Regions from separate parts of the Inmirania thermothiophila genome, predicted to be linked through region 2. Evidence: predicted binding sites of a transcription regulator. Region 2 holds the regulator's gene; the other holds the start of a gene.
The links. Region 2 encodes sigma-54, which starts transcription at its own class of promoters, with help from an activator protein. Its sites were predicted from a motif close to TGGCANGNTNCNTGCTT; they were not measured.
Positions count from the first base shown of each region.

Region 1 (14,375 bases), on a different contig from region 2:
CGGGCGAGCTCCACCGCCTGCGCCAGCACCCGCGCCGCCACCCCGCCACCCGCCGCAAGCAGGCGTCGCCGCACCCCCGCCGCGGCGCGCTGCCGGGCCAGGGGCCCGCTCTGGGCGGGCACCGCGCCGCCGAGCCGCCGCTCGGCCTCGGCGCGCCCGAACCGCGGCCAGGCGGCCTCCGCCGCCGGCGGCGCCGCCTCCGCCTCCAGCGCCTCGCCCAGCGCCGCGAGGGGTCCATGCGCCGGCCATTCGCCGGTCCGCCGGACCGCCTCCAGCACCAGCGGTCCGCGCAGCCGCCCGGCCACGGCCCCCGCATCGGCCGCCTCCAGCACCGCCCGCGCCAGCGCCGCCTCCGGGGCGAGACCGAGCCTGCGCGGCCATGCCGCAAGCAGCGACAGCGCGAGCGCCCGCAGCCACTCCAGATGCTGCCGCGGGGAGGCCGGCCGCACCGCCCACGGCGCCCCCGCCGCGGCATCGCAGGCCGCGGCGAGCGCCACCCCCTGGCCCGCGCCGCAGACCGCGAAGAGCCGCTCCACCCGCGCCCGCGCCGCCTCCGGGGCGAGCCCCGCGAGCCCCCGCCCGCCGCCCAAGGGCGGGCAGTAGACGACGGGCTCCCTCGCCCCCGGCCGCACCACCAGCTCGCCTGCCGCCGGACCCGGCACCGTCCCCTCCCCTGCACGACCGGCATCCCCGGGATTCAAGAACGGTGCCACCCCCTGGACAGCCGCTGACCACCTGATGAAACAGCCCTTTCCACCTCGTCCCCGGCGGCAGACTGGATAGCATGCTTCCACCCGGCATGGCAATCTGAAAAACGCTCTTCCGCTCGCCGTCCAGCCGGGGCCGCGGTTTGCCGCCGCCCCCGCGGCGCGCTAGATTCGCCCCAACCCCACGGTGGAGAGGCCCTGCGCACCCATGACGTCGGCCCCGCTGCGCATGCTCTGGATCCAGTCGGGCGGGTGCGGCGGCTGCACCCTATCGCTGCTCTGCGCCGAACGCCCCGACCTGGAGCGCGCGCTGGCGCTGCACGGGATCGAGGTCCTCTGGCACCCGGCCCTGAGCGAGGCCACGGGCAGCGAGGCCGCAGCCCTCCTGGACGGGGCGGCGCGCGGCGAGACCGTGGTGGATATCCTCTGCGTGGAGGGCGCGGTCCTGCGCGGGCCCCACGGCAGCGGCCTCTTCCACCGCCTCGGCGGCGTTCCCGCCCGCCAGCGCATCGAGCGCATCGCGCGCCGGGCGCGCCACGTGGTGGCGGTGGGCACCTGCGCCGCCTTCGGCGGCATCAGCGCCGCCGGGGCCAACGAGCTGGAGGCCTGCGGGCTGCAGTACGAGCGGGAGGAGCCCGGGGGACTCCTGGGGGCGGGCTTCCGCTCGCGCGCGGGGCTGCCCGTGATCAACGTCGCCGGTTGCCCGACCCATCCGGGCTGGGTCCTGACCACGCTGGCGCTCATCGCCCGCGGCGAGCTGGGCGCGGGGGATCTGGACGAGCTCGGCCGCCCGCGCTTCTACGCCGCCCGCCTCGCCCACCACGGCTGCGACCGCAACGAGTTCTACGAGTTCAAGGCCAGCGCCGAGCGGCCCGGCCAGGGCGGCTGCCTCATGGAGCATCTGGGCTGCAAGGGCACCCAGGCCCACGCCGACTGCAACCTCCGGCTGTGGAACGGCGAGGGCTCCTGCACCCGCGGCGGCTACGCCTGCATCCGCTGCACCGAGCCGGACTTCGCCGACCCCGGCCACGGCTTCCTCTCGACCCCCAAGATCGCCGGGATCCCGGTGGGCCTGCCGCTGGACATGCCCAAGGCCTGGTTCGTCGCCCTCGCCTCCCTCGCCAAGGCCGCCACCCCCGAGCGGATCCGCGTCAACGCCCACGCCGACCGCGTCCTGGTGGCGCCGCGGACGCGGCCGCGCGCGGCCCCGGACGGGTCCGCGGCGAAGGCGCCGGGCGGGAGGCGGCGCCGGTGACGCGGCTCATCGTCGGCCCCTTCAACCGCGTCGAGGGCGATCTCGAGGTGCGCCTCGAGGTGGCCGAGGGCGTCGTGCGCAGCGCCCGCGTCAGCTCCCCCCTCTACCGCGGCTTCGAGCGCATCCTGCTCGGGCGCGAGCCCCTCGACGCGCTGGCCATCACCCCCCGCGTCTGCGGCATCTGCTCGGTGGCCCAGTCCATGGCCGCGGTCACCGCGCTGCAGGCGCTGGCCGGCATCGAGCCCCCGCCCAACGGCCTGCACGCCGCCAACCTGGTGCTGGCGGCGGAGAACCTCGCCGACCACCTCACCCACTTCTACCTCTTCTTCATGCCGGACCTGGCGCGGCCGGTCTACCGCGACCGCCCGTGGCACGGGTCCGTGGCCGCGCGCTTCCGCGCCGCCGGCGGCAGCGCCCGCCCGCCGATGCTGGCGGCGCGGGCACGGCTCCTGCACGTGGTGGGGCTGCTCGCCGGGCGCTGGCCCCACACCCTGGCCTTCCAGCCCGGCGGCAGCACGCGCGCCGTCGGCGCCGCGGAGCGCCTGCGCCTGCTGGAGATCCTCGCCGAGGTGCGCGCCTTCCTGGAGGCGGAGCTCTTCGGCGCGCCCCTGGAGGCGGTGGAGGCCCTCGACGGCGTCGCCGCCCTGCGCGCCCGGCTCGCGGCCGAGGGACCCGAGCGCTGCGACCTGCTGCGCCTGCTCGCCGCCGCGGAGGACCTCGGCCTCGACGGGCTCGGCCGCATCCGTCTGCCGCTCATGAGCTACGGCGCCTACCCCGGGACCGACGGCCCCCTCTTTCCCGCAGGTCTCCTGCGGGACGGCCGCCCCGAGGCCCTCGATCCCGACGCCATCACCGAGGATCACAGCCACGCCTGGCTGCGCCGCGGCGCCGCCCCGCTCCCGCCGGCGGAGGGGACCACCGAGCCCGACCCCGAGGCCCCCGGGGGCTACACCTGGTGCAAGGCGCCGCGGCTTGCGGGGAGCCCGGTGGAGGTGGGCGCGATCGCCCGCCAGGCCCTCGCCGGGCACCCCCTGGCGCTGGACCTGGTGCGCGAGGGGACCCACGTCCTCGCGCGGGTGCTGGGACGGCTCCTGGAGTGCGCCCGCCTGGTGCCGGCCATGGAGCGCTGGGCCCAGGCGCTGGAGCCCGAGGCACCCTTCATCGCGCCGGCCCCGTCCGTGCCGGACGGGCGCGCCGCAGGCCTGGTGGAGGCCGCCCGCGGCGGTCTCGGGCACTGGATCGAGGTCGCGGGCGGACGGATCCGGAACTACCAGATCGTGGCCCCCACCACCTGGAACTTCTCGCCGCGGGACGCCGCCGGGGTGCCGGGCCCGCTGGAGCAGGCCCTGGTCGGCGCCCCGGTGCGGCCCGGCGAGACCGACCCCGTGGCGGTGCAGCACGTGGTCCGCTCCTTCGACCCCTGCATGGTCTGCACCGTGCACTGAGGGGCCGCCGCTCAGGGCAGCAGCGCACCCCCCGCGACCCCCAGTTCCCAGACCATGCGGGCACCCAGCCCGAGGGTGAGGAGCCCGATGGCGGCCTGCACGCCGTTGTGGGCCCAGGTGAGGGCGCGGGCCGACCAGGCCAGCGGCACGCTCATGGCCGCCGAGAGCAGGCCCATGCCGAGGATGGAGCCGAGGCCGAAGACGGCCACGTAGAGGAGCCCGAGGGCGGTGCCGCCCACCGCCCCGGCGGCGAGCACCAGGAGCGCCGCCGAGCCCGCCATGCCGTGCATCATCCCCACCGCCAGGGCCCGCAGCGGCAGCCCCGCGGGGTGGCGGTGGACGTGGCGCGCGGGGTCGTGGGGCCCTGCCTCGCCGCGGTGGGCGTGGGCGTGCAGGTGCACCCGCCCGTCCTCGTGGGCGTGGGCGTGGAAATGGACGCGCTCGCGCACGAGCCGGCGCAGGACGTCGAGGCCGAGGAGCACGAGCATGACCCCCACGGCGAGCTCCAGACGCTGCGCCGTCTCCTCGGTGAGCGTCGCCCCGCCCGCCAGGACCGCCACCGCCACCGCGAACAGGGTCAGCGTGTGGCCGACCCCCCACAGTACGCCCTTCCACACCGTCTCGCGCCGGCTGGCGCTGCCCGTGGCGAGCGAGGCGACGGCGGCGACGTGGTCGGCCTCCACGGCGTGGCGCATGCCGACGAGAAAGCCGAGGGCGAGGACGTGGACGAGGCTCACGCGCCGGCCTCCGCCCGGCGCGCGCAGCGCCCGAGCCCGAGGAGGCCGCGGCGCCCGGGATCCGGCGCCGGCGCCTCCTGCGCCCCCTCGGGCGCGCGCAGCAGCAGCTCCATCACCTCCGCCGCCGTGCGCTCGGCGGTCTCCGCGTCCGGGAAGCAGTGCACGGGCGAGGCCAGGGAGCAGAAGAGGTAGCGCCCCACCTCCTCCACCTCGCCCGCGGTGAAGCGGTACGCCCCGGAGGGGAAGCGCAGGGTCACCCGTTCCCCCGTCGCCGCCTCGGGCAGGGGACGGGTGCCGTCCGAGAGGACCATGAGATTCATGAACCAGGGCGTCACCAGGACCCCCACCCAGCGCCCCGCATCGGCGAGACGGCGAAAGCCCACCGCCCTGACCCGCAGGGCCGGGTTCACCAGCGGCAGACCCTGCATGGACTCGCGGTGGATGCGCTCGAAGACCCGCTCCAGCAGCGGCCCGGGCCCACCGACGCTACCAGCCGACGGCTCCATCCGGTGCCTCCCCGCCCTCCCCGAGGAGGGCCTCGATCTCCGCCAGGGCCTCACGGGCCCGCTTCGGCTCCACCTTCTCGTAGGCGAAGCCCCCCGCCTGCACCAGCACATAGTCGCCCGGCACCACCGGCGCGTCGAGCAGCAGCAGGCTCACCTCGCGCCGCCGGCCGAAGGCCTCCACCACCGCGGTGCCCTCCCCGACGGCCACCACCTGCGACGGCACGGCGAGGCACATGGCGCTCAGGCCGCGCGATGCACCGGCTCGCGCCCGAGACGGCGCAGCTCCGCCACCACCTCGGCCAGCGCCCGCGGCAGCGCCTCGCGCACCGGCTCCGAGAGGGCGAGCCCCGTCTCCAGCGAGGCCGGCACCACGCCCACGAGGGTGAGCCCGCGCGGCGTCTGCTCGCACAGCGCGAGCGCCGCCAGCACGTCCGAGAGCCCGAGCTGGTGCGGCGAGATGGGGCCGCGGAAGTAGGCCCCCACGGCCTCGTCCCGCAGCACCAGCACGCACCCGGGCGGGCCCTCGGCCTTGACGGCGTCGATCACCACCACGTGCTCGCGCCCCGCCATGAGGTCCAGGAGCTCCATCCCCGCGGTGCCGCCGTCCACCACCTCCACGTCGGCCGGCAGCACCCAGTCCCGCTCCAGGGCGCGCACCGCGTGCACGCCGAGGCCCTCGTCCGAGAGCAGCAGGTTGCCGATGCCGAGGACCAGGACCGCCACGGCTCAGCTGACCTTGACCTGCACCGCGCGCCCCGTCGCCGGGTCGTGCAGGTGCACCGCGCAGGCCAGGCAGGGGTCGAAGCTGCGCACGGTGCGCAGCACCTCCAGCGGCTGCTCGGGATCCCGGACCGGGGTGCCCACCAGGGCCGCCTCGTAGGGGCCCGGCTCGTCATCGGCGTTGCGCGGCGCGGCGTTCCAGGTGGTGGGCACCACGCACTGGTAGTTGCGGATCTTGCCGTCCTCGATCACGACCCAGTGGGAGAGGGTCCCGCGCGGGGCCTCGTGGAAGCCGAAGCCGCGCACCTCGCCCTTCGGGAAGGACGGGGGGTTGAAGGTGTCGTGGTCGCCACGGGCGATGTTGTCCATGAGCAGCCGCCACTGCGCCACCAGGTTGTCGTAGAGGATGGCGGTGCGCACCACGCGCCCGGCATGCCGCCCGAGGGTGGAGTGCAGCGCCGAGAGGGGCACGTCCTTGCCGGTGAGCGCGGCGACGGTCTGCACCAGCTCGCCCACGTAGCGGCGCGCGCCCTCGTGGCCGGCGGCGTACATGCACAGCACGTTGGCCAGCGGCCCCACCTGCGCGGGGTCGCCGCGGAAGGTGGGCGACTTGATCCAGGAGTACTTGCCCTCGTCCTGGAAGTCCGTGTACTGCGGCTCGGTGCGCCCCTCCCAGGGGTGCAGCGGCCCCTCGTCGCGGTACCAGGCGTGCCGGGCGGCCTCGGCGACGCTGTCGCGGAAGGCGGCGTCGCCGAAGCTGCGGATGGGCGTGAAGCCGCCCTCCAGGTCGGCGCCGCGGATGTAGCCGCCCGGCATGGCGAAGCGGGTGCCCTTGCCGTCCAGGGGCAGGTCCGGCACCGAGAGGTAGTGGGTGACGCCGCTGCCGTGGCCGGCCCAGTCCAGGTAATGGGCGGCCACCACCGCGACGTCCTTGAGGTAGACCTGATGGATGAAGTCGTGCAGCCGGTCGATGGCGGCCTTGATGAGCATCAGCCGCTCGATGGTGAGCGTCGACTGCGAGTCCGGGTTGATGGGATTGGCCACGCCGCCCACGGCGAGGTTCTGGATGTGCGGCGTCTTGCTCCCGAGGGTGGAGACGATCTTGTTGGCGATGCGCTGGTACTCGAGCGCCTGCAGGTAGTGCGCCACCGCGATCAGGTTCACCTCGGGGGGCAGCCGCATCTCGGGGTGGCCCCAGGCGTGGTTGGCGAAGACGCCGAGCTGGCCGCTGGCGACGAAGCCCTTGAGCTTGTCCTGGACGCGGCGCATCTCGTGGACGCTGTTGCCGGGCCACTCGGAGAGGCTCTCCGCAAGCTGCGCCGCCTTGCGCGGATCGGCCTTGAGGGCCGAGGTGATGTCCACCCAGTCCAGCGCCGCCAGGTGGTAGAAGTGCACGATGTGATCGTGGATGCCGTGCGCGGCGATGATCATGTTGCGGATGTACTGGGCGTTGAGCGGCACCTCGAGGTCGATGGCGTTCTCCACCGCACGCACCGAGGTGATGGCGTGCACCGTGGTGCAGACGCCGCAGATGCGCTGGGTGAAGATCCATGCATCGCGCGGATCGCGCCCGATCAGGATCTTCTCGATGCCCCGCCACATCTGCCCCGAGGCCCAGGCCTTGACCACCCGGCCGTCCTTGACCTCGCAGTCGATGCGCAGGTGTCCCTCGATGCGCGTGACCGGATCGATGGTGATGCGAGTCGACACGTTGTGCTCTCCCCCGATGAAGACGTGGAACCGCCCCGTCCCCGGCCTCAGGCGGCCCGCGCCGGCGCCGCCAGCACCGGCAGCCGCTTGACCGCCACCAGGTAGACGAGGATCTCGAAGGCCACCAGCCCCACCGTGACCAGGATCTCCTCCGCGGACGGGAAGTAGACGTAGCCCGGCCTCGCGAGGAAGCCGATGAGGAAGGCGTTGAGCCGGTAGAGCGCCCCGGCCAGCCCCAGCGAGAGGGCGGCGAGGAACAGCCACGGCGCCCGCCGCCCCAGCGGCCCGGCCAGCACCACCACCGGGAAGACGAACAGCGCCGTCTCCAGCAGGAAGAGGTTGCCGCGCAGATCCCCCGCCAGGGCATCGCCCAGCGCGCCCCGCATCGCCAGGTCCCCGAGGCGCAGCGCGAGGTAGGCCACCGTGAGCCCCAGCGCGCCGCGCCCGAACCCCGTCAGCAGCGGCTTCTCCAGCTCGTGCCGAAGCCCCGCCGCGGCCATCGCCGACTCGAAGATCACGATCGCGAGCCCCATCAGGATCGCGGTCAGGAGGGCGAAGAACGGCTGCAGCGCCATCGACTGCCAGAGGGGGTGGATCTTGTACCCGGCCGAGATCAGGAGCGAGCCGAGCGAGGACTGGTGCATGGTCGGCAGCACGAGCCCGAGGGCGATGAAGAGGAAGAGCCAGCGCTCGAGCCGCCGCCGCAGCCGCGTCCAGCGCGCCGCCTCCGCCACCACCGGCAGGAACTCGACGGCGAGGACCAGCACGTAGGTGAACACGCACAGGCCCACCTCCAGCATCACCGAGTTCACGTTCACCTGCCAGGGCAGGAACATGTTGTAGAAGTTGCCGTAGCGCCCCATGTCGATGAACGCGGCGGCGCCGCCGAGGCCGTAGCCGAGCAGGCTCGCCAGCAGCGCCGGGCGCACCAGCGGGTGGTAGCGCCCCTTGTTGAGGACGTAGACGGTGAAGGCCACCACGTAGCCGCCGCAGGCGAAGGCGGTGCCGATGACGATGTCCGCCACCACCCAGAGCCCCCACGGGTAGCCGCCGTTGAGGTGGGTCACCGCCCCCAGGCCCAGCGCGAAGCGCTTGGCCAGGATGAGGCCGGCCACCGCGGCCAGCGCCGCCAGCACCAGGGTCGGGATCGTCAGCAGACGGCCGCCGACGGGACGTGCCTCGCTCATCGCTCCTCCTCCCTGCCGTCGTCGCGGCCCACCTCGCCGCGCCGCTCGACGTTGCGCCGCACGATCCAGGCCAGCCCCGCGAAGGCCGCCACGGGCGCGGCGAAGCCCTTGTAGAGGGTGTGCTGCACGGTCTCCGAGATGGAGGCGTAGGACCGCTCGGGCAGCCGCGGCAGCCCGAGGTACTCGTGCGGCACCCCCGTGAGGTAGAGCACCTGCGTGCCGCCGAGCTCCTTCTCGCCGTAGATGTGCTGGACGTAGCGCGGCGCCGGGCGCACGTGCCCGACCCCGGCCCCCACCCGCTCGCGCGGATAGCGGTAGGGCTCACCCGGCTTAAGGGCGAGCCGGCGCCGGGCCTCGGCGAGCAGCTCCTCGCGGGTGCCGAAGAGCGACGCCCCCGTGGGGCAGACCTCGACGCAGCCCGGCAGCAGCCCCTGGTCGAGGCGCGCCACCCCGGGCTGGTTGCAGAACTCGCACTTCTGGATCCGCCCGTAGGGCTCGTGGAACTCGTACTTGGGCACGTCGAAGGGGCAGGCGTAGACGCAGTAGCGGCAGCCGATGCAGGCGTCGGGGTCGTTGGTCACCACCCCGGTCTTCGGGTCCTTGCGCATGGCGCTGACCGGGCAGACCGAGACGCAGCTCGGGTCCACACAGTGCAGGCAGTGCCGCTTGACGAAGGCGTAGCCGTCCTCTTCGTCGTCCTTGTTGCGCGCCGCGCCCCGCTTCCAGACCTTGATGACGTTGCGCGTCCTGCCGGAGAGGTCGCGCGGGGCGTCCCACTGCGTCTCCTCGCCCATGGGCTCGGGCGGCATGCCGTTGATCCGCTTGCACGCCGCCATGCAGGCCTTGCAGCCGACGCACAGGGTCGAGTCGTAGAGCATGGCGTAGCCGTCCGGGATCGGCTCGAGATTGGGACGCGCCGCCGCCGGGGCGGCGGCCCCGGCAAGCCCCAGCCCGCCGGCCGCCTTGAGGAAGTCGCGTCGCTTCATCCCCCGCCCTCCTCAGGCCTCGCCGTCCTGCCCGTCCTGCGGCTTCTCGGCCGCGGCGAGCCGGCGCGTGGCCATCGCCGCGGCCCCCACCACGACCCCGCCCACCGCGCCGAGCAGGGCCGCCGCGGTGGGCGTGACGCCCTCGCCCACGGGCTCGTCCACGCGCGGGAAGGTGGCCGGCGGGGCGTAGGTCTTGACCTCGGCGAGCTCGTGGATGGCCTTGGTGAAGCCCACCCCCTGCTCGGTGCAGCCGAAGCAGGGGTGGCCCGTGCCCACCGGCCAGCTGCCCACGCCGACGTCGCCGAAGAGGATCTGCGGGCAGTTGGCGTAGGTCTCCGGCCCCTTGCAGCCGAGCTTGTAGAGGCACCAGCCCTTGCGGTGCCCCTCGTCGCCGAACTGGCGGGCGAAGCGCCCGGCATCGAAGTGCGCCCGACGCTCGCAGTTCTCGTGGATCAGCCGCCCGTAGGCGAAGCGCGGACGCCCGTAGGCGTCGAGCTCGGGGGCCTTGCCGAAGGTGAGCAGGTAGAGGACGGTGGAGAGGAAGTTGTACGGGTTGGGCGGGCAGCCCGGGATGGTGATCACGGTCTTGCCGGCGAGGACCTGGGGCGCGCCGCGGGCCCCGGTGGGGTTCGGCCCACTGGAGGGGATCCCGCCCCAGGAGGCGCAAGAGCCGATGGCGAGGATCGCCGCCGCCCCCTCGGCCGCCTCGCGCACGTGCTCCAGCATGGTCCTGCCCGCGATCTTGCAATAGACGCCGTCGTCCTTCGTGGGGATGGCCCCCTCGATGACGAGGACGTACTTGCCCCAGTTGGTCTTCATGGAGTCCCGCTTGGACTTCTCGGCCCAGTGCCCGGCGGGCGCGCACAACGTCTCGCTGTAATCCAGGGAGACGGTGTCCAGGATCAGCGCCTCCAGGGTGGGGTGCTCCGCCCGCAGCAACGACTCGGTGCAGCCGGTGCATTCCTGGCCCGAGAGCCAGATCACGGGCGGCCGGCGCGGCGCATCCGCCGCCTCCACCATGCGCGCAAAGCCCGCCGTGGTGAGCCCCATGGTCCCGGCCAGGGTGCCCATGAACTTCATGAAATCGCGCCGCGAGCAGCCGATGCGCGCGGCCGCCGCGGCACCGAGATCCGTGCGCTCGATGAGCTCCTCGATGTTCACCGCTGTCTCCCCCGTTTCCGCAGATGCCGACCCGGACGCCGGGGCCGGGCATGGCTCCAGCCCATCGCGGAACAAGATCCGTGCCAATGCGGCGCGCCGCCGCGCGCCCACGCAAAAACGGGGACTTGCCGCAGTCGTTGGAGGGCGCCGCCGGATCGCGCCTGCTCAGAGGCCTTCCGATCCGGCCGCGGAGGTGGTCACGGCGTTTCCGGCGCCTCGAAGAGCAGACCGCGCAGCAGCGCGCTCACCGGCGAGGCGGGATCGGCCAGGGTCTCGACGATGGAGAAGTGGTGGCGGCCCGGCACCTCCACCGCCTGCACCCGGTGACCCGCGGCGCGGGCGGCGTCGGCGAAGGCCGACTGCTGGCGGCGGAACTCGTCGCTCTCGGCGCCGCCCACGGCAAGCACCAGCCACCGCGGCGGCACCCCCGCGGCGAGGTGCAGCGGGCTCGGCCGCGCCACGTCCTCGGGCGCGAGCCGCAGGTCCGCCTCCAGGTAGGAGAGGCGGATGGGCTCGAGGTCGTAGACCCCGCTCAGGCACAGGGCGCCCCGGACCAGCTCCGCCGGCACCCCCGGGTGCTGCTGCCAGGGGGTGAGGAGCAGCATCGCCGCGAGGTGAGCGCCGGCCGAGTGCCCCGCCGCCACGATGCGCCCGCGGTCGAATCCGAGCCGCGCCGCACCCTCCCACAGCCACAGCGCCGCCTCGCGCACCGCGGCCACGATCTCGTCGAGCGGCGCCTCCGGCGCCAGCGGGTAGCGCGGCAGCGCCACCGCCGCGCCCGCCTCCACCCACGGCACCGCGAGGAAGGAGAAGAGGTCCTTGTCGAGGCTTCGCCAGTAGCCGCCGTGGACGAACAGCAGCAGGGGCGCCCCCGTCCTTGCGGGCGGGAAGTAGTCGAGCTCGCAGCGGGGGCACGCACCGTAGGCCAGGTCCCGCTCCGCCCGCAGCCGCGCCCGCGCCGCCGCGCTCGCCGCCTCCCAGCGGCGGAAGTACGCCCCGTGCTCCGGCACCGCGGCGCGCGCGTCGTACTGGGCGTCCAGGGCCGCCCGGTCGTAGCCGCGATAGACCGGCCCGCCCATCCCCGCTCAGGCGCAGAGCCCCGGATAGAGGGTCCAGACGATCACGCGCCGATCCTCCTCCTCGGTGCGCGCCAGGGCCACGATGCCGCCGTTGCGGAAGCGGATCACGGCCGGCTCCGGCGCGCCCGTGACCAGGTAGGCCGCGAGCCGCTCGAGATGCGGCAGATGGCCCACGATCATGACGTCGCGCTCGTCGTGGAGCTCGGCCGCGATGCGGGCGGGGTCGGCCTGCGGCCCCAGGTGGCGCTGCTCGGCCGTCCCCTCCGGCGGCGCCAGCGCCTCGGCGAGGATCGCCGCGGTCTCGGCCGCCCGGAGCCTGCCGCTGTGCAGGATGCGCCGCGGGCGCACCCCGATGCGTGCCGCCGCCTCGGCCACCCGCCGCACCTCCGCGGCGCCGGCCTCGGTGAGGGGCCGTTGCGGATCCTCCGCCTCGCTCTTCGCCCGCCCGTGCTGGACCAGGTAGAGCATGACACGCCTCCCCCTCCGCCGCCCCCAATTCTAGCCCCGCCTCGCGGCCGCCGCGGGCGTGGCCTAGACTGGGGGCGACAGGCCGGAACGGAGCGAAGGCGATGGAGGAGAAGGGGGGCTACCAGGGACCGGAGCGGCGGCGCTACCAGCGCCGCGAGAACCCGGACCGGCGCGCCATGGTGCGCTACGAGCCGGACAAGACGCCGCGGCGCAGGCTTGCCGACCGGCGGCGGGCCGCCAGCGTATGGGACGGCCGAGAGCGCTTCTGAGTCAGCCGCGGGCGCGGAACGGGATGATCTCGGCGCCCCGCGCCGGGGGGACGTCCTCTGCGCGGCGCGCCCCGCCGCCCGCACCCAGCAGCGCCCCCAGGAAGAGACCGATGGCCACGCCCAGCCAGAGCATCAGCAGCCCGAACAGCATGGTCTTGCCCCCCGTGCCTTGCGGATTGCGCCCCGCGGCGCGCGGCCTCCCGCCCCCGTCCCTGGCCTCCCTGAGGACCGTCCTCAGCATATCATAAGCAAATCCTGCGCCAAGGCCGCCGGACCGCACCCGGATCCAGCAGGATCAGGCCCGTGCGCCATCCCGCCGCGACCGCCTGCGGCAACCTCCCGCCGCCCGCCTTGCCGGTTCCGGGAGCCGGTTCCCGCTGCCGGGAACGGTTCGTCGGCGCCGCGCCTGCGGCACGCCGCCCTAGGCCGCCTCGGCGAGGAAGCCCCGCAGCGCGTCGAGGACCGCGTCCGGGGCCTCCACCATGAGCATGTGCCCGGCCCCCGGGACCACCACCTCGCGCACCCCCGGCAGGGCGTCGAGGAGCGGCCGCGCCGCACGCGGCGGGGTCATGCGGTCGGCGCCGCCGAGGATCGCCAGCACCGGGCAGCGCACCCGGCGCGCGCGCTCCAGCCCCGCCGCATAGGCGTTGCAGGCGGCGAGGTCGGTGTAGAGCACCCCCGGAGCGGCCCGCTCCAGGAGGCGGATCCCCGCCCCCAGCATCCACATCCCCGGCACCGGGTGGCCGCCCAGGTGCATGGCGCTCCCGTGGCCCCACAGATTGACCATGTCCAGGGCGGCGTGGTCGTCGGCCCGCGCCGCGGCGAGCAGCGCCTCGTTGACCGCCATGGGAAAGGTGGTCCCCACCAGCACCAGCGCGGCGGCCCGGTCGGGCTCCGTCGCCGCCGTCTCCAGCGCCACCAGCGAGCCCATGCTGTGCCCGGCCAGCACCGCGCGGCCCGCCCCGGCGGCCTCCAGCAGCGCCGCCGTCCACCCCGCCAGGTCCTCGATGCGCGGCAGCGGCGGCCCCTCGGAGCGCCCGTGCCCCGGCAGGTCCACCGCGAGCACGCGCCAGCCGTGGTGGGCGAGGTACCGGCTCTGCCACAGCCACACCGTGTGGTCCTGGGCGGAGCCGTGCAGCAGCACGACGGCCGGCCGCGCGGGGTCGTCCGGCCGCCCGCCGGTGTAGACGTGGACCCGCCGCCCCTCGACCCTCAGCTCCATGGTGCCCTCCTCACTTCTGCGCCGCGCGCAGGGCGGCGGCCAGATCCTCGATCAGGTCCTGCGCATCCTCCAGCCCCACCGAGAGGCGGATGAGCCCCTCGTCGATGCCGGCCTCGCGCAGCGCCGCGGGGTCCATGCGGTGGTGGGTGGTGCTGGCGGGGTGGATGACCAGGGAGCGGGCGTCGCCCACGTTGGCCAGGTGCGAGAAGAGGCGCAGCCGCTCGATGAAGCGCCGCCCTGCCTCGCGCCCGCCGCGGATCGCGAAGCTGACGATGGCCCCGGCCCCGCGCGGGAGCAGCCGCGCCGCCAGCGCCCGGTCCGGATGGTCGGGGTGCTCGGGGTAGCGCACCCACGCCACCGCCTCGTGGCCGGCCAGGAACTCGACGATGCGGCGGGCGTTGTCCACGTGGCGCGCCATGCGCAGGGGCAGGGTCTCCAGCCCCTGCAGGATGTGGAAGGCGTTGACCGGGCTCATGCAGGCGCCGAAGTCGCGCAGCCCCTCGCGGCGGGCGCGGGCGATGAAGGCGGCCGGCCCGTACTCCTCGGCGAAGTCGAGGCCGTGGAAGCCCTCGTAGGGCTCGGTCAGGGTCGGGAAGCGCCCCGAGGCCTCCCAGTCGAAGGTGCCGCCGTCCACCAGCAGGCCGCCGATGGCCACGCCGTGCCCGCCGAGGAACTTGGTCGCCGAGTGCAGCACCATATCCGCCCCGTGCTCCAGGGGGCGCAGCAGGTAGGGCGTGGTGAGGGTCGAGTCCACCAGCAACGGCAGCCCCGCCGCGTGCGCCACCTCCGCCACCGCCGGGATGTCCAGCACCTCCAGGCCCGGGTTGCCGATGGTCTCGGCGAAGACCAGGCGCGTCTCGGGGCGGATGGCGCGGCGGAAGGCCTCCGGATCGCGGGGGTCGACGAAGGTGGTCTCGATGCCG
Region 1 is NZ_RJVI01000002.1:613,778-628,152, forward strand. It holds gene EDC57_RS08610 (hypothetical protein) at 1-662, opposite strand, end outside; gene EDC57_RS08615 (NADH-quinone oxidoreductase subunit B family protein) at 916-1,962, shown strand; gene EDC57_RS08620 (nickel-dependent hydrogenase large subunit) at 1,959-3,407, shown strand; gene EDC57_RS08625 (HoxN/HupN/NixA family nickel/cobalt transporter) at 3,419-4,144, opposite strand; gene hybE ([NiFe]-hydrogenase assembly chaperone HybE) at 4,141-4,650, opposite strand; gene EDC57_RS08635 (HypC/HybG/HupF family hydrogenase formation chaperone) at 4,631-4,885, opposite strand; gene EDC57_RS08640 (HyaD/HybD family hydrogenase maturation endopeptidase) at 4,891-5,373, opposite strand; gene EDC57_RS08645 (nickel-dependent hydrogenase large subunit) at 5,377-7,080, opposite strand; gene hybB (Ni/Fe-hydrogenase cytochrome b subunit) at 7,128-8,267, opposite strand; gene hybA (hydrogenase 2 operon protein HybA) at 8,264-9,253, opposite strand; gene EDC57_RS08660 (hydrogenase small subunit) at 9,266-10,414, opposite strand; gene EDC57_RS08665 (alpha/beta hydrolase) at 10,612-11,493, opposite strand; gene sixA (phosphohistidine phosphatase SixA) at 11,500-11,961, opposite strand; gene EDC57_RS12815 (hypothetical protein) at 12,063-12,230, shown strand; gene EDC57_RS12820 (hypothetical protein) at 12,232-12,381, opposite strand; gene EDC57_RS08675 (alpha/beta fold hydrolase) at 12,652-13,452, opposite strand; gene EDC57_RS08680 (O-acetylhomoserine aminocarboxypropyltransferase) at 13,463-14,375, opposite strand, start outside.
Region 1: a site for sigma-54 is predicted at 10,484-10,500, ahead of EDC57_RS08660 (hydrogenase small subunit). Genes of this name have one in related genera too.

Region 2 (14,375 bases):
CCGCCACCGCCTCGCGCAGGGAGCGGGCGCGGTGGTAGGCCTCGGCCACCTGGAACGGGATCCCGCGGCGGGCGAAGGCCCCCTTCTCCACGAGGGCGTCGAGCTCGGCCCGGGCCCGCGCGACCCGGGCCGGCTGCACCCCCGTGGCCCAGGACCACTGCACCCCCACCACCGGGGTGAGGCCGGCGCTGTTGAAGGGGTCGACGATGAACGGGTTCTCCAGGTCCTCGCGCCCCGACACCGAGAGGGTGCCGATGAGGCCGGCGAACAGGTTGGGCCTCCGCTCGGCCCGCGCCGCCTCCACCAGCGCCCGCCGCGCCCGCAGCCCGGCCTCCAGCTGGGCCATCTCCGGGCGCCGCTCCAGGGCCCGCCGCTGCAGCGTGGCCAGATCCCCCTCCGGCAGGGGCAGCGGGCGCAGGCCCCGATCGGCCACCTCCACCTCGCCCTCGAGCCCCGCAAGCACCCGCAGGCCCTCGGCCGCCACCGCCTCGAGACCCCGCGCCTCGGCGAGGAAGCGCTCGATGAGCGCCTTGCCGTTGCGCACCGCATAGAGGTCGGACTGGCGCACCCCGGAGGCGCCCTCCTCGAGGCGCTTCTCCACCGTGACCTCGGCATCCTCCGCCAGCCGCCCGACCTGCTCCAGCAGGCGCCGGGTGTCGCGGGCGGCGAGGAAGCCGTAGTAGGCGTGTGCCACCTGGGTGACGATCCGCCCCTGCTCCAGGCGCACGTCGCCGCGGCGCACGTCGACGTTGGCCTGCGCGGCCTCGGCGTAGCGCTCGATCTTGCCGAAGGTGGCGAGGGGCTTGATGATCGCCAGGCGCAGGTTGAGCCAGGGCGTGACCCCATCCGGCAGCGGCCCGTCGTCACGCAGCCGGCAGGGCGAGGTGCAGGTGAAGCTGCCCCCCTCGAAGGGCCCGCCCTCCACATCCGGCGCCAGACCGAGGAAGGCGGTGGCCTCGATCCGCGTAGCGCCGTTGCCCAGGGCCTCCTGCAGCAGCGCCCGCGCCGCCTCCACCAGGTGGCGCCGCTCGGCAAGCCGCGGGTCCTGCTCCAGGGCCCGGCGCACGGCGACGTCGAAGTCCACCGGCTGCGCCGCCGCGGCGAGCGGCCCCAGCATCAGCGCGAGCATCCATCGCCTGGCTCTCATGGTCCGCCTCCCTCCTGGGCCTTGTTGAACAGCACCTGCCCGATGATGCGCTCCAGCACCAGCGCCGACTGGGTGAGCCGGATCTCGTCGCCGTCGCGCAGGTAGGTCTCCGCCCCGCCCGGCTCCAGGCCCACGTACTGCTCGCCCAGCAGCCCCGCGGTGAGGATGCTGGCGCTGGTGTCCTTCGGGATGCGATCGTAGCTGCGGCGGATGCGCATCCGCACCACCGCCTGGTAGGTCTCCTGGTCGAAGTCGATGGCCTCCACGCGGCCGATGCGCACGCCCGCCATGGTCACCGGCGCCCGCGGCTTGAGGCCGCCGATGTTGTCGAAGCGGGCAAGCAGCGTGTAGCCCTCGCCGTCGCCGAGGGCGCTGAGGTTGCTCACCCGCACGGCGAGCATGAACAGGGCCGCAAGCCCCAGGGCCACGAAGACGCCCACCGCGATCTCGGTCGCTCTCGTTCGATCCACGCTCAGGCCTCCCCGAACATCAGCGCGGTCAGGAGGAAGTCCAGACCCAGCACCGCCAGCGCGGTGTGGACGACGGTGCGGGTGGTGGCGCGGCTCACGCCCTCGGAGGTGGGCACGGCGTCGTGGCCCTCGAAGACCGCGATCCACGACGCCACGACCCCGAAGACGACGCTCTTGACCACCCCATTGTAGACGTCGTCCATGAGCTCGACGCGCGCCTGCATCTGCGACCAGAAGGCCCCCTCGTCCACGCCCAGCAGCCCCACCCCCACGAAATAGCCGCCGAGGATGCCGACGGCGCTGAAGATGGCGGCCAGGAGCGGCATCGCCAGCACCCCGGCGACGAAGCGCGGCGCCACCACCCGCCGCAGCGGATCCACCGCCATCATCTCCAGCGCGGCGAGCTGCTCCGTGGCCTTCATGAGGCCGATCTCGGCGGTCAGCGCGGTGCCGGCGCGCCCGGCGAAGAGCAGCGCCGCCACCACCGGCCCCAGCTCGCGCACCAGCGACAGGGCCACCACCACCCCCAGCGACTCCTCGGCGCCGAAGTCCACCAGGGTGTTGTAGCCCTGCAGCCCCAGGACCATGCCCACGAACAGCCCCGAGACCACGGTGATGATGAGCGAGAGCACGCCCACGGCGTAGAGCTGCTGCACCACGAGCCGCGGCCGCAGCATGAGCGCCGGAACCCCGGCGAGCACGGCGGCGAGGAAGAGGTGGCCGCGGCCGAGGCGCGCCAGCACCCCCAGCGCCCAGCGGCCGAGGGCCGCGAGGGCGTTCACGCCGCCCCCCCGAGCAGCTCCTCGGCCAGCGGCGGCGCCGGGTAGTGGAAGGCCACCGGCCCGTCGGGAAGCCCCCCCAGGAACTGGCGCACCCAGGCCGAGTCCGTCTCCCGCAGGGCCTGCGGCGGGCCGTGGGCCACCACCCGCCCCTCGGCGAGGACGTAGCAGTAGTCGGCGATGGCGGTGGTCTCCGCCACGTCGTGCGAGACCACCACGCTGGTCAGCCCCAGGGCGTCGTTGAGGGTGCGGATGAGGCTCGCCAGCACCCCCATGGAGATGGGGTCCTGGCCCGTGAAGGGCTCGTCGTAGAGCACCATCTCGGGGTCGAGGGCGATGGCGCGGGCCAGCGCCACGCGCCTCGCCATGCCGCCCGAGAGCTGCGCCGGCATGAGGTCGCGCGCCCCGCGCAGCCCCACCGCCTCGAGCTTCATGAGCACGATGTCGCGGATCAGCCGCTCCGGCAGCCGCGTGTGCTCGCGCAAGGGGAAGGCGACGTTGTCGAAGACGCTGAGGTCGGTCAGGAGCGCCCCGCTCTGGAAGAGGACGCCGATGCGGCGGCGCAGCCGGTAGAGCGCGTCTCGCCCGAGCCGCGGCACCTCGACGCCGCCCACGCGCACCGAGCCCGCCTCGGGCCGAAGCTGCCCCCCGATCAGGCGCAGCAGGGTGGTCTTGCCGGTCCCGCTCGGCCCCATGACGGCGGTGACGCGGCCGCGCGGGATGTCGATGTCGACACCGTCGAAGACGAGCCGCGCGCCCCGGCGGAAGCGCAGGCCCCGAATCGTCACCAGCGTCTCGTCGGGCGTCCCCGCCATGCAGCCCTGTCCCCCCAGCGGATGCGGTCTCGCCCCCACCGCGGGGGCGCGCGCAGTGTACCACGTTGACCGCTCGGTCAGCCTCCGGTTCCGTCGGCGCCCGGGCGCAGCCGTGCCATAATGCCGCGCCCGGCACGGACCCTCGGAAAGGATGACGCAGATCCTCGCGAGCCACCCCCTCATCGCCGCCGCCCTCGCCCTCGGCGGCGGCGTGCTCGCCCTCGTCTGGGGCGCCGACCGCTTCGTCGCCGGCGCGGCGGCCCTCGCGCGCGGGCTCGGGGTCTCGACCCTGGTCATCGGCCTGACCGTGGTGGCCATCGGCACCTCGGCGCCGGAGATCCTGGTCTCGACCATGGCGGCGCTCGCCGGCAACCCGGAGCTGGCGATGGGCAACGCCATCGGCTCCAACATCGCCAACATCGGCCTGATCCTCGGCGTCACCGGCCTCGTGGCCCCCCTCACCGTGCGCTCCGCCACCCTGCGGCGCGAGTTCCCGGTGCTGCTACTGGTGATGCTGGGGACGCTGCTGCTGCTCGCCGACGGCCGCCTCGGCCGCCTCGACGGGGCGCTGCTGGTCGCGGCCATGGTCGCCCTCCTCGCATGGCTCGTGCGCACCGCGCGCAGGGGGGGCGACGACGCCCTGCAGGCCGAGCTGGAGGCCGAGATCCCAAGCGAGATGCGGCCGGGGCGCGCCCTCCTCCTCACCGTGGCCGGGCTGGTGGTGCTGCTCGGCGGCTCGCGCGCCATCGTCTGGGGCGGGGTCGCCATCGCCACCCACCTGGGGGTCAGCGAGCTCGTCATCGGCCTCACCATCGTCGCCGTGGGCACCAGCCTGCCCGAGCTCGCCTCCTCGGTGGCGGGGGCGCTGCGCGGCGAGCCCGACATCGCCATCGGCAACGTCATCGGCTCCAACATGTTCAACCTGCTGGCGGTGCTGCCGGTGGCGGGCCTGGTGGCGCCGGGCCCGGTGCCGGGCGACCTGCTCGCGCGCGACCTGCCGGTGATGAACGCCATCACCCTCGCCCTCTTCGTCATGGCCTACGGGCTGCGCGGGCCCGGGCGGATCGGGCGCGGCGAGGGGGCGCTGCTGCTTGCGGCCTTCACCGCCTACCTGGGATGGCTCTACCATCAGGGCTCGGCACCGTGAGCGGGGGCAGACCCTTGGCCGGGGAGGGGCACATCCGGGACGAGGCGGAGGCGGCCGAGCTGCGCCGCCTGGGGCTTGCGGTCATCGAGACCGAGGCGCAGGCGGTGGCGGCCCTCGCCCCGCGCATCGACGAGGCCTTCGTGCGCGCCTGCCGCCACATGCTCGCCTGCCGCGGCCGCATCGTCGTCCTCGGCATGGGCAAGTCGGGCCACATCGGCGGCAAGATCGCGGCGACGCTGGCGAGCACCGGCACCCCTGCCTTCTTCGTCCACCCGGGGGAGGCGAGCCACGGCGACCTCGGCATGATCACGCCGCAGGACGTGGTGCTGGCCCTGTCCAATTCCGGCGAGACCGACGAGATCGTCACCATCCTGCCGCTCATCAAGCGCCTCGGCGTGCCCCTGATCGCCCTCACCGGCAATCCGCGCTCCACCCTCGCCCGCGCCGCCGACGTCCACATCGACGTCTCCGTCGAGCGCGAGGCCTGCCCCCTGGGGCTCGCCCCCACCGCCAGCACCACCGCCACCCTCGCCATGGGCGACGCCCTCGCGGTGGCGCTGCTGGAGGCGCGCGGCTTCACCGCCGAGGACTTCGCCCGCGCCCACCCGGGCGGGCGCCTGGGGCGCCGGCTGCTGCTGCGCATCGACGACGTCATGCACACCGGTGACGGCGTGCCGCGCGTGGGCACCGACGCCCTCCTGCGCGAGGCCCTGGTGGAGATGACCGCCAAGGGGCTGGGCATGACCGCGGTGGTGGACCCCGACGGCCGCGTCGCCGGCGTCTTCACCGACGGCGACCTGCGCCGCAGCCTCGACCGCGGCGTCGACGTCCACCGCACCCCCATCGCCGAGGTCATGACCCGCGAGGCACGCACGGTCCGCCCGGGGCTGCTCGCCGCGGAGGCGCTGCACCTCATGGAGACCCACAAGATCAACGGCCTGCTGGTGGTGGACGAGGACGGCCGGCTGCTCGGCGCCCTCAACATGCACGACCTCCTGCGGGCGGGGGTCCTGTAGCGGTGCGGCTGGCGCAGGACGAGCTCGTGCGCCGCGCCGCGGGGATCCGGCTCCTGGTCCTCGACGTCGACGGCGTCCTCACCGACGGGCGCCTGTACGTGGACGAGGCGGGGCGCGAGACCAAGGCCTTCCACGTCCGCGACGGCCACGGCATCAAGCTCGCGCACCGCGCCGGCATCGCCGTCGCCCTCGTGAGCGGGCGGCGCAGCGGCGCCGTCGACGCCCGCGCCGCCGAGCTCGGCATCGGGCACGTCTGCGCCGGGGTCGAGGACAAGGCGGCGGCGCTGGCCCGCCTCTGCCGGGAGACCGGCATCGACGCCGCGGCGGCCGCCTGCGTCGGCGACGACGTGGTCGACCTCCCCATGATGGCGGCCGCGGGGCTCGCCGTCGCCGTCGCCGACGCCCACCCCGCGGTGCTCGCGCGCGCCCACTGGGTGACGAGCCGGCCCGGCGGCGCCGGCGCCGTGCGCGAGGTCTGCGACCTGCTCCTCGCGGCGCGGGGGGAGGGGCCGTGAAGCGGCGCGCTGCCGCCGCCTTCCTCGGCGCCACCGCCCTCGCCGCCGCCCTCCTCGGCCTGGTGCGGCGGCAGGAGGGCGCGGCACCGCCGCTCCCCGGGCCCGCCCACGTCGCCGACTGGTGGGTGAGCGAGGGGGAGGCGGTGGGCTTCGACGAGGCCGGGGCCCCCCGCCGGCGCCTGCGCGCCCGCCGCATGGTGCACTACCGCGACGACGGCACCACCGAGCTCGACGCGCCCCGCGTCGCCCTCGTCGATGCCGCGGGCACGCGCTGGCGGGCCGAGGCCGAGCGCGGCCGGCTCTCCGCCGACCGCCAGCGCCTGCGCCTGGAGGGCGCCGCCCGCCTGGAGCGGCTCGCGCCGCCGGCGCGCCTCGACACCCGCGATCTCCTGCTGGAGCTCGACCGCGAGCGCGCCGCCACCGACGCCGAGGTGGACTTCGCCGCCCCCGGGCGCAGGATCCGGGGGCGCGGCCTGCGCGCCGAGCTTGCCGGCGCGGGCCGCATCACGCTGCTGGCCGAGGTGAGGGGACGCCATGAACCGACACCCTGACCGCACCCTGCCGTGGCGCCTCCTGGCCGCGGCGGCGCTGCTCGCGGCGGCGCTGGGCGCGGCGGCGGCGCCGCCGCCCATCGAGCTCGAGGCCGACCGCGTGGAGGTGGACGACAACCGCGGCGTCAGCGTCTACGAGGGCGCGGTGGTGGTCACCCAGGGCCGGCGGGTGGTGCGCGCCGACCGCGTCGTGGTGCGCAACGACGCGCAGGGGCCGGCGCGCCTCGAGGCCGAGGGGGCGCCCGCCACCCTCGAGGACGTGGACGCCGAGGGCCGCCCCCTCCGGGGCGAGGGCCGGCGCATCGACTACGACCTGCGCGGCGAGGTCGTGGTGATCACCGGGGAGGCGCGGCTGCGCCAGGGCGGCGACCGCTTCCGCGGCGAGCACATCGAGTACCGCATCGCCGACGGGCGCATCCGGGCCGAGGGCGGCGATGCGCGCGTGCACATCCTGCTCGCGCCGCGCGAGGGCGCGACCGGCGACGGGCGATGAGCGGGCTCGAGGCCGAAGGACTCGTCAAGCGCTACCGCGGGCGCAAGGTGGTGGACGGGGTCTCGCTGCGGGTCGGCCCCGGCGAGGCGGTGGGCCTGCTCGGGCCCAACGGCGCCGGCAAGACCACCAGCTTCTACATGATCGTGGGGCTGGTGGCCGCGGATGCCGGGCGCATCCTCCTGGACGGCGAGGACATCACCCGCCGCCCGATGCACCTGCGCGCCCGCGCCGGCCTCGGCTACCTCCCCCAGGAGCCCTCGGTCTTCCGCCGCCTCACGGTGGCGGAGAACATCCTCGCCGTCCTCGAGACGCGCCGCGACCTCGACCCCCCGGCGCGGCGCTCGCGCCTGGAGGCCCTCCTCGAGGAGCTGCACATCGGCCACCTGCGCGCACAGCCGGCGCTGTCGCTCTCGGGGGGCGAGCGGCGGCGGGTCGAGATCGCCCGCGCCCTCGCCGCCGAGCCCCGCTTCATGCTCCTCGACGAGCCCTTCGCCGGAGTCGATCCGATCTCGGTCCTGGACATCCAGCGCATCATCGCCCACCTGTGCCGGCGCGGCATCGGCGTCCTCGTCACCGACCACAACGTGCGCGAGACCCTCGGCATCTGCGGCCGCGCCTACATCGTCAACGCCGGCCGCGTCATCGCCGCCGGCACCCCCGAGGAGATCCTCGCCGACGAGCAGGTCCGGCGGGTCTATCTCGGCGAGGGCTTCCGCCTCTGATCCCTGCAGCGGCAACGGGGCTCGGGTAGAATGACGGCCAAGATGAGCACCGCGGCCGCCAGCGCCAGCCCATGAAACAGACCCTGCAGCTCCGCCTCGGGCAGCACCTGACCATGACGCCGCAGCTGCAGCAGGCGATCCGCCTGCTGCAGCTCTCGACCCTGGAGCTGCAGGCCGAGATCCAGCAGGCGCTGGAGTCCAACGTGATGCTGGAGCTCGAGGAGGAGGGCGAGCAGGAGACCGAGGCGGAGGTCGCCGCCGAGGCCGCGGCGGAGGAGGCCGGCGAGCGCGAGCTCGGCGGCGACGGCGGCGAGATCCCGGACGAGCTCCCCGTCGACAGCTCCTGGGAGGACGTCTACGACGGCGCCGTCCTCTACGGCGGCGGCGGCGGCGACGAGGACGAACGGGGCCTCGAGCCCGTGAGCCACGACGGCGAGTCCCTGCGCGACCACCTCACCTGGCAGCTCGAGCTCACCCCCTTCAGCGAGCGCGACCGCCTCCTCGCCACCCTCATCATCGACGCCATCGACGAGGACGGCTACCTCGGCGCCGGGCTCGAGGAGATCGTCGCCGCGGCGGGGCCGGAGGTCACCGTCGAGGAGGCCGAGGCGGTGCTCCACCGCATCCAGCACTTCGACCCGCCGGGGGTGGGGGCTCGCAGCCTCGCCGAGTGCCTGCGCATCCAGCTCCTCGAGCTGCCGGAGGAGACACCCTGGCGCGCCCAGGCCCTGCGCCTCGTGGACGGCCACCTCGAGACCCTCGCCGCCGGCCGCCACGCCGAGCTCGCCGAGGCCCTCGGCGTCGATCTCGAGGCGCTGCGGGAGGTGGTGGCCCTGGTGCGCTCGCTCAATCCGCGCCCCGGCAGCAGCCTCCCCGGGCCGCCGCCCGAGTACATCATCCCCGACGTCATCGTGCGCAAGGAGGAAGGGGTCTGGCGGGTCGAGCTCAACCCCGAAGCGACGCCGCGCGTCCGCATCAACCCCCGCTACGCCGCCCTGGTGGGCCGGGGCGGCGCCGACGGCACCTGCCTGCGCAGCCACCTGCAGGAGGCGCGCTGGCTGATCAAGAGCCTGCGCAGCCGCAACGAGACCCTGCTCAAGGTGGCCACCTGCATCGTCGAGCGCCAGCGCGGCTTCCTCGAGCACGGCGAGATCGCCATGAAGCCGCTGATCCTGCGCGACGTGGCCGAGGCCGTCGGGATCCACGAGTCCACCGTCTCCCGCGTCACCACCCGCAAGTACATGCACACCCCGCGCGGGATCTTCGAGTTCAAGTACTTCTTCTCGAGCCAGATCGCCACCGACGACGGCGGCGCCGCCTCGGCGACGGCGATCCGCGCCCTCATCCGCAAGCTGGTGGAGGCGGAGAACCCGGCCCGACCGCTGAGCGACGCCATGATCGCCCGCCTGCTGGGCGAGCAGGGGATCCGCGTCGCCCGCCGCACCGTGGCCAAGTACCGGGAGGCCATGGCCATCCCATCGTCGAGCGAGCGCAGGCGGCTCGTCTGAGCCCCTGCCGGGACCCAGGACCCGAGCCAAGAGGAGCCGAGCATGCAGATCAACGTCACCGGCCACCACGTGGAGGTCACCGAGGCGCTGCGCAACTACGTGCTGGAGAAGTTCGAGCGCCTCGAGCGCCACTTCGACCACGTCACCAACGTGCACGTGATCCTCAGCGTGGAGAAGACGCGGCAGAAGGCGGAGGCCACCGTCCACGTCTCCGGGGCGCAGCTCTTCGCCGAGGCGGTGGAGGAGGATCTCTACGCCGCCATCGACGTCCTCGCCGACCGCCTCGACCGGCAGATCCTCAAGCACAAGGAGAAGCTCAACGGCCGCGGCCGCGGCGGCGAGCACAAGCGCGAGGGCGCGGCGCAGGCCTGAGGGCGGAAGGAGGCAACGTGCGCATCGCCGACCTGCTGAGCCCGGACCGGGTCGCCTGGGGGGTCGAGGCGGCAAGCAAGAAGCGGGCCCTCGAGACCCTGAGCCACCTCCTCGCCGACGCCGGCGGGGAGCTCGACCCGGTGCGCATCTTCGAGACGCTGCTCGGGCGCGAGCGGCTCGGCAGCACCGGCCTCGGGCACGGGGTCGCGCTGCCCCACGGGCGGCTCGGTCACGGCGCCGCCGTGGGCGCCCTCCTCACCCTGCGTCAGGGCGTGGACTTCGACGCCCTCGACGAGCAGCCGGTGGACCTCCTCTTCGGCCTCGTGGTGCCGGAGGAGGCCACCGAGGAGCACCTGCAGATCCTCGCCGAGCTGGCGCGCATGTTCTCCGACGAGGCCTTCTGCGCGCGCCTGCGCGAGGCCGGGAGCAGCGAGGCCCTGCTGCGGCTGGTGCAGGGCTGGCCGGAGGCGGCGACCGGGGCGCCATGACCCGGCGGATCACGGCCGCCCAGGTGGTGGAGCTGCTGCGCGAGCCGCTGCGGCTGACCCACATCGCCGGAAGCGACGGGCGCGACCGCATCCTCGAGCCGGCGGGACCGTCCTACACCGCGATGGCGCTCGTCGGCTACCTCAATCCCATCCGCCCGCCGCGGGTGCCGGTCCTGGGCCTGCACGAGCTGGAGCGGCTGTGCGAGGCCCCGGGCGGACCCGCGGCCTTCCTCGCCGGCGCCCTCGGCCCCGAGACCGGCTTCGCCGTGGTCGCCGACGGCTGCCCCGCCCCGGCGGTGCTGGTGGAGGCGGCCGAGGCCGGCGGAACGCCGCTGTTCGGCTCGGAGCTGCCCAGCCCCGAGCTCATCAGCCGCCTCCAGTACCACCTCGCCACGCTGCTCGCCGAGCAGGTCACCCTCCACGGGGTCTTCCTCGAGGTCCTGGGCAGCGGCGTGCTGCTCACGGGCGAGGCCGGCGTCGGCAAGAGCGAGCTCGCCCTCGAGCTCATCAGCCGCGGCCACCGCCTGGTGGCCGACGACTGCCCGGTCTTCTCCCGCGTCGCCCCGGACCTGCTCACCGGACGCAGCCCGGAGCCGGGCGAGGGCTTCCTCGAGGTCCGCGGCCTCGGCATCCTCAACGTCCGCGCCATGTACGGGGCCGACGCCGTCAAGAGCGCCCGCTACCTGCGCCTGATCGTGCACCTGCAGCCCCTCGACGCGGTCGCCCCCGAGGCCATCGACCGCCTGCGCGGCAGCGTGCGCGAGCGCGAGATCCTCGGCGTGCGCATCCCCGAGGTCACCCTCTACGTCGCCCCCGGGCGCAACCTGGCGGTGCTGGTGGAGGCCGCCGTGCGCCAGCACCTGCTCGCCCGCCAGGGCTACGACGCCGCCGCCGACCTCGCCGCGCACCAGCAGCGGCTGCTGGAACGGGGGCCGCGGTGAGGCTGGTCATCGTCAGCGGGCTGAGCGGCTCGGGCAAGAGCACGGCGCTGCACACCCTCGAGGACCTCGGCTACTACTGCGTCGACAACCTGCCGCTGGTGCTCCTGCACGACTTCGCCACCGGGATCGAGGGCCACCGCCGCGGCCGCTACCCGGGGGCCGCCGCGGGCATCGACGCCCGCAACGTCGCCGCCGACCTGCGCCGCTTCCCGGAGATCCTCGCCGGGCTGCGCGATGCCGGCGTCGACACCGAGGTGGTCTTCCTCACCGCCGGCGACGAGGCCCTCGTGCGCCGCTTCGCCGAGACCCGCCGCCCCCACCCGCTGGCCGGCCCGCGCACGGGGCTGCGCGAGGCGATCCAGCGCGAGCGCCGGCTGCTCGCGCCGGTGAGCGAGGCCGCGGATCTCTTCCTCGACACCACGGGACTCAGCATCCACCAGCTCCGCGACCTGGTGCGCGAGCGCGTCGCCCGGCGCCCCCGCGGGCGGCTGTCGCTGCTGGTGCAGTCCTTCGCCTACCGCCAGGGCGTGCCCGCCGACGCCGACCTCGTCTTCGACGCCCGCTGCCTGCCCAACCCCCACTGGGTGCCCGAGCTTCGGCCGCTGACCGGCCGCGACGAGGCGGTGGCGCGCTTCCTCGACGAGCAGCCCGCCAGCGGTGCGCTCCTCGCCGACATCGAGGCCTTCCTCGGGCGCTGGATCCCCCGCTTCGAGGCCGACAACCGCCCCCACCTCGCGGTGGCGGTGGGCTGCACCGGGGGACGGCACCGCTCGGTCTACGTCGCCGAGCGGCTGGCGCAGCGCCTGCGCGCGCAAGGGCGGTGGCAGGTCCTCGTCCAGCACCGGGAGCTCAAGCGGTGACGGCGAGACCGCCGGTGGGGCTACTGCTCGTCACCCACGGGGCCGTGGGCGGGGCCCTCCTTGCGGCCGCGCGCGGCATCCTCGGCGAGACCCGCATGCCGCTGGAGGTGGTGGCGAGCGAGCCCGGCGGCCGCCCGGAGGCGCTCGCGGCGGCCATCGAGGCCGCGCTCGACCGCCTCGACCGCGGCGCCGGCGTGCTCGTCCTCACCGACCTCCACGGCGCCACCCCGGCCAACCTCGTCGCCCGCGCGGCGCGGGGCCGCCGCGTGCGCAGCGTCAGCGGGATCAACCTGCCGATGCTGCTGCGGGTGCTCAACTACGCCGATCGCGACCTCGCCGAGCTCGCCCGACGCGCCGCCGAGGGGGCCGCGGCCGGCATCGTCGCCAGCGAGCAGGGAGAGCCCGAGTGATGCCCGAGTGCGAGATCCGCCGCCGCATGGAGATCGTCAACCGCCTCGGACTGCACGCGCGCGCCGCCGCCAAGCTCGTCCAGACGGCCTCGCGCTTCGCCTCCGAGATCACCCTGCGCTGCAACGGCCGCGAGGCCAACGCCAAGAGCATCATGGGGGTGATGATGCTGGCCGCCGCCCAGGGGACGATGGTGGAGCTGGAGGCGCGCGGGCCGGACGCCGCCGCGGCCGCCGACGCCATCGAGACCCTGGTGCGCGAGCGCTTCGGGGAGGAGCGCTGAGGGTGGTGGTGGAGCTCGGGGGGATCGGCGTCGCCCGTGGGATCGCCATCGGGCCGGCCCACGTGGTGGAGGCCGCCGTCCTCGAGGCGGTGGAGTACTGCCTGCCCCGCTACCGCCTCGAGGCGGAGGTGGCGCGCTACCGGCGCGCGGTGGAGGCGGCGCGGGCCGAGCTGCGGGCGGTGCGCGAGCAGATCCCCCCCACGGCGGCGGCCGACATCCGCTCCTTCATCGACACCCATCTCCTGATGCTCGACGACGCCACCCTCACGACGACGCCGGAGCGGCTCATCCGCGAGCGGCGCGTCAACGCCGAGTGGGCGCTGAAGATGCAGCGCGACGCCCTGGTGCAGGTGTTTGAGGAGATGGACGACCCCTACCTGCGCACGCGCCGCGACGACGTCGACCACGTGGTGGGACGCATCCAGCGGCTGCTGGCCGAGGGCGGCGGCCCGGGCGGCAGGCGGCGGCCGCAGGGTCTGGACGGCCGCGTGGTGGTGGCCGAGGACCTCACCCCCGCCGACCTCGTCCTCATGCATCAGCAGGGCATCGCCGCCCTGGTCACCGAGCGCGGCGGCCCCCTCTCGCACACCGCGATCCTCGCCCGCAGCCTGCGCATCCCGGCGGTGGCCGGCGTGCGCGGCGCCCGCCGCCTGCTGCGGGAGGGCGAGACGCTGGTGGTGGACGGCGCCGCAGGCTGCGTGCTGGCCACCGAGGATGCGGCGGTGCTGCGCCACTACCGACGGCGCCAGCGCGAGGTGCGCCGCCGCGAGGGGCGCCTCCGGCGCCTACGCCGTCGCCCCGCCACCACCCGCGACGGCGAGCGCGTCGCGCTCATGGCCAACATCGAGCTGCCCGAGGACGTGGCCGCGGCGCGCGACGTCGGCGCCGAGGGCGTCGGCCTCTACCGCACCGAGTTCCTCTTCATGAACCGGCGCGACCTGCCGGACGAGGAGGAGCACTACGAGACCTATCGCCAGGTGCTGCGGGAGCTGCGCGGCCTGCCGCTCACCATCCGCACCCTCGACCTCGGTGCCGACAAGCAGGTGGACGGGCGCGGCGCCGGCGACGGGGCAGCGCCGCCCAACCCGGCCCTCGGCCTGCGCGCCGTCCGCCTCTGCCTGCGCGAGCCGGGGCTGTTCCTGCCCCAGGTGCGGGCGATCCTGCGCGTCGCCGCCGAGGGGCCGGTGCGCATGATGATCCCCATGCTCTCGAGCCCGCGCGAGCTCGCCCAGGTCCTGGCCCTGGTGGACGAGGCCCGCGCCGCCCTCGCGGCCGAGGGCGCCGCCTTCGACCCCCACCTGCCGGTGGGCGGCATGATCGAGGTCCCCGCCGCCGCCGTCGCCGCCGGCTTCTTCGCCCGCCGGCTCGACTTCCTCTCCATCGGCACCAACGACCTCATCCAGTACACGCTGGCCATCGACCGCGTCGACGACGCCGTGAGCCACCTCTACGACCCCCTCCACCCCGCGGTGCTGCGGCTCGTGCACCAGACCATCGCCGCCGGCCGGCGCGCCGGTGTCCCCGTCGCCCTCTGCGGCGAGATGGCGGGCGAGCCCCGCTACACCCGGCTGCTCCTCGGCCTCGGGCTGCGCGAGCTCAGCATGCACCCGACCACGCTGCTGGAGATCAAGGAGGTGGTGGCGGCCACCGAGGCCGCGGCCGCCGCCCGCATCGCCCGCCGCATCCTGCGCCTCGCCGATCCCGACGAGATCGCGGCCCTGCTCGGCGAGCTCAACGCCGACCTCTTCTGAGCCGCCGGCCGCGCCTGACCCCGCCCGGGGCCGCTGCTACACTGTGGCGCGGGCCGCAACGGCGCGGCCCCCCGATCAGGAAGGCGCCCATGGCCGAGCCGGCAGAGAC
Region 2 is NZ_RJVI01000003.1:281,106-295,480, reverse strand. It holds gene EDC57_RS12145 (TolC family protein) at 1-1,147, opposite strand, end outside; gene mlaD (outer membrane lipid asymmetry maintenance protein MlaD) at 1,144-1,617, opposite strand; gene mlaE (lipid asymmetry maintenance ABC transporter permease subunit MlaE) at 1,620-2,399, opposite strand; gene EDC57_RS12130 (ABC transporter ATP-binding protein) at 2,396-3,211, opposite strand; gene EDC57_RS12125 (calcium/sodium antiporter) at 3,363-4,358, shown strand; gene EDC57_RS12120 (KpsF/GutQ family sugar-phosphate isomerase) at 4,373-5,374, shown strand; gene EDC57_RS12115 (KdsC family phosphatase) at 5,377-5,889, shown strand; gene lptC (LPS export ABC transporter periplasmic protein LptC) at 5,886-6,440, shown strand; gene lptA (lipopolysaccharide transport periplasmic protein LptA) at 6,424-6,933, shown strand; gene lptB (LPS export ABC transporter ATP-binding protein) at 6,930-7,655, shown strand; gene EDC57_RS12095 (RNA polymerase factor sigma-54) at 7,727-9,163, shown strand; gene hpf (ribosome hibernation-promoting factor, HPF/YfiA family) at 9,206-9,535, shown strand; gene ptsN (PTS IIA-like nitrogen regulatory protein PtsN) at 9,553-10,023, shown strand; gene hprK (HPr(Ser) kinase/phosphatase) at 10,020-10,964, shown strand; gene rapZ (RNase adapter RapZ) at 10,961-11,824, shown strand; gene EDC57_RS12070 (PTS sugar transporter subunit IIA domain-containing protein) at 11,821-12,234, shown strand; gene EDC57_RS12065 (HPr family phosphocarrier protein) at 12,234-12,515, shown strand; gene ptsP (phosphoenolpyruvate--protein phosphotransferase) at 12,518-14,266, shown strand; gene mgtE (magnesium transporter) at 14,356-14,375, shown strand, end outside.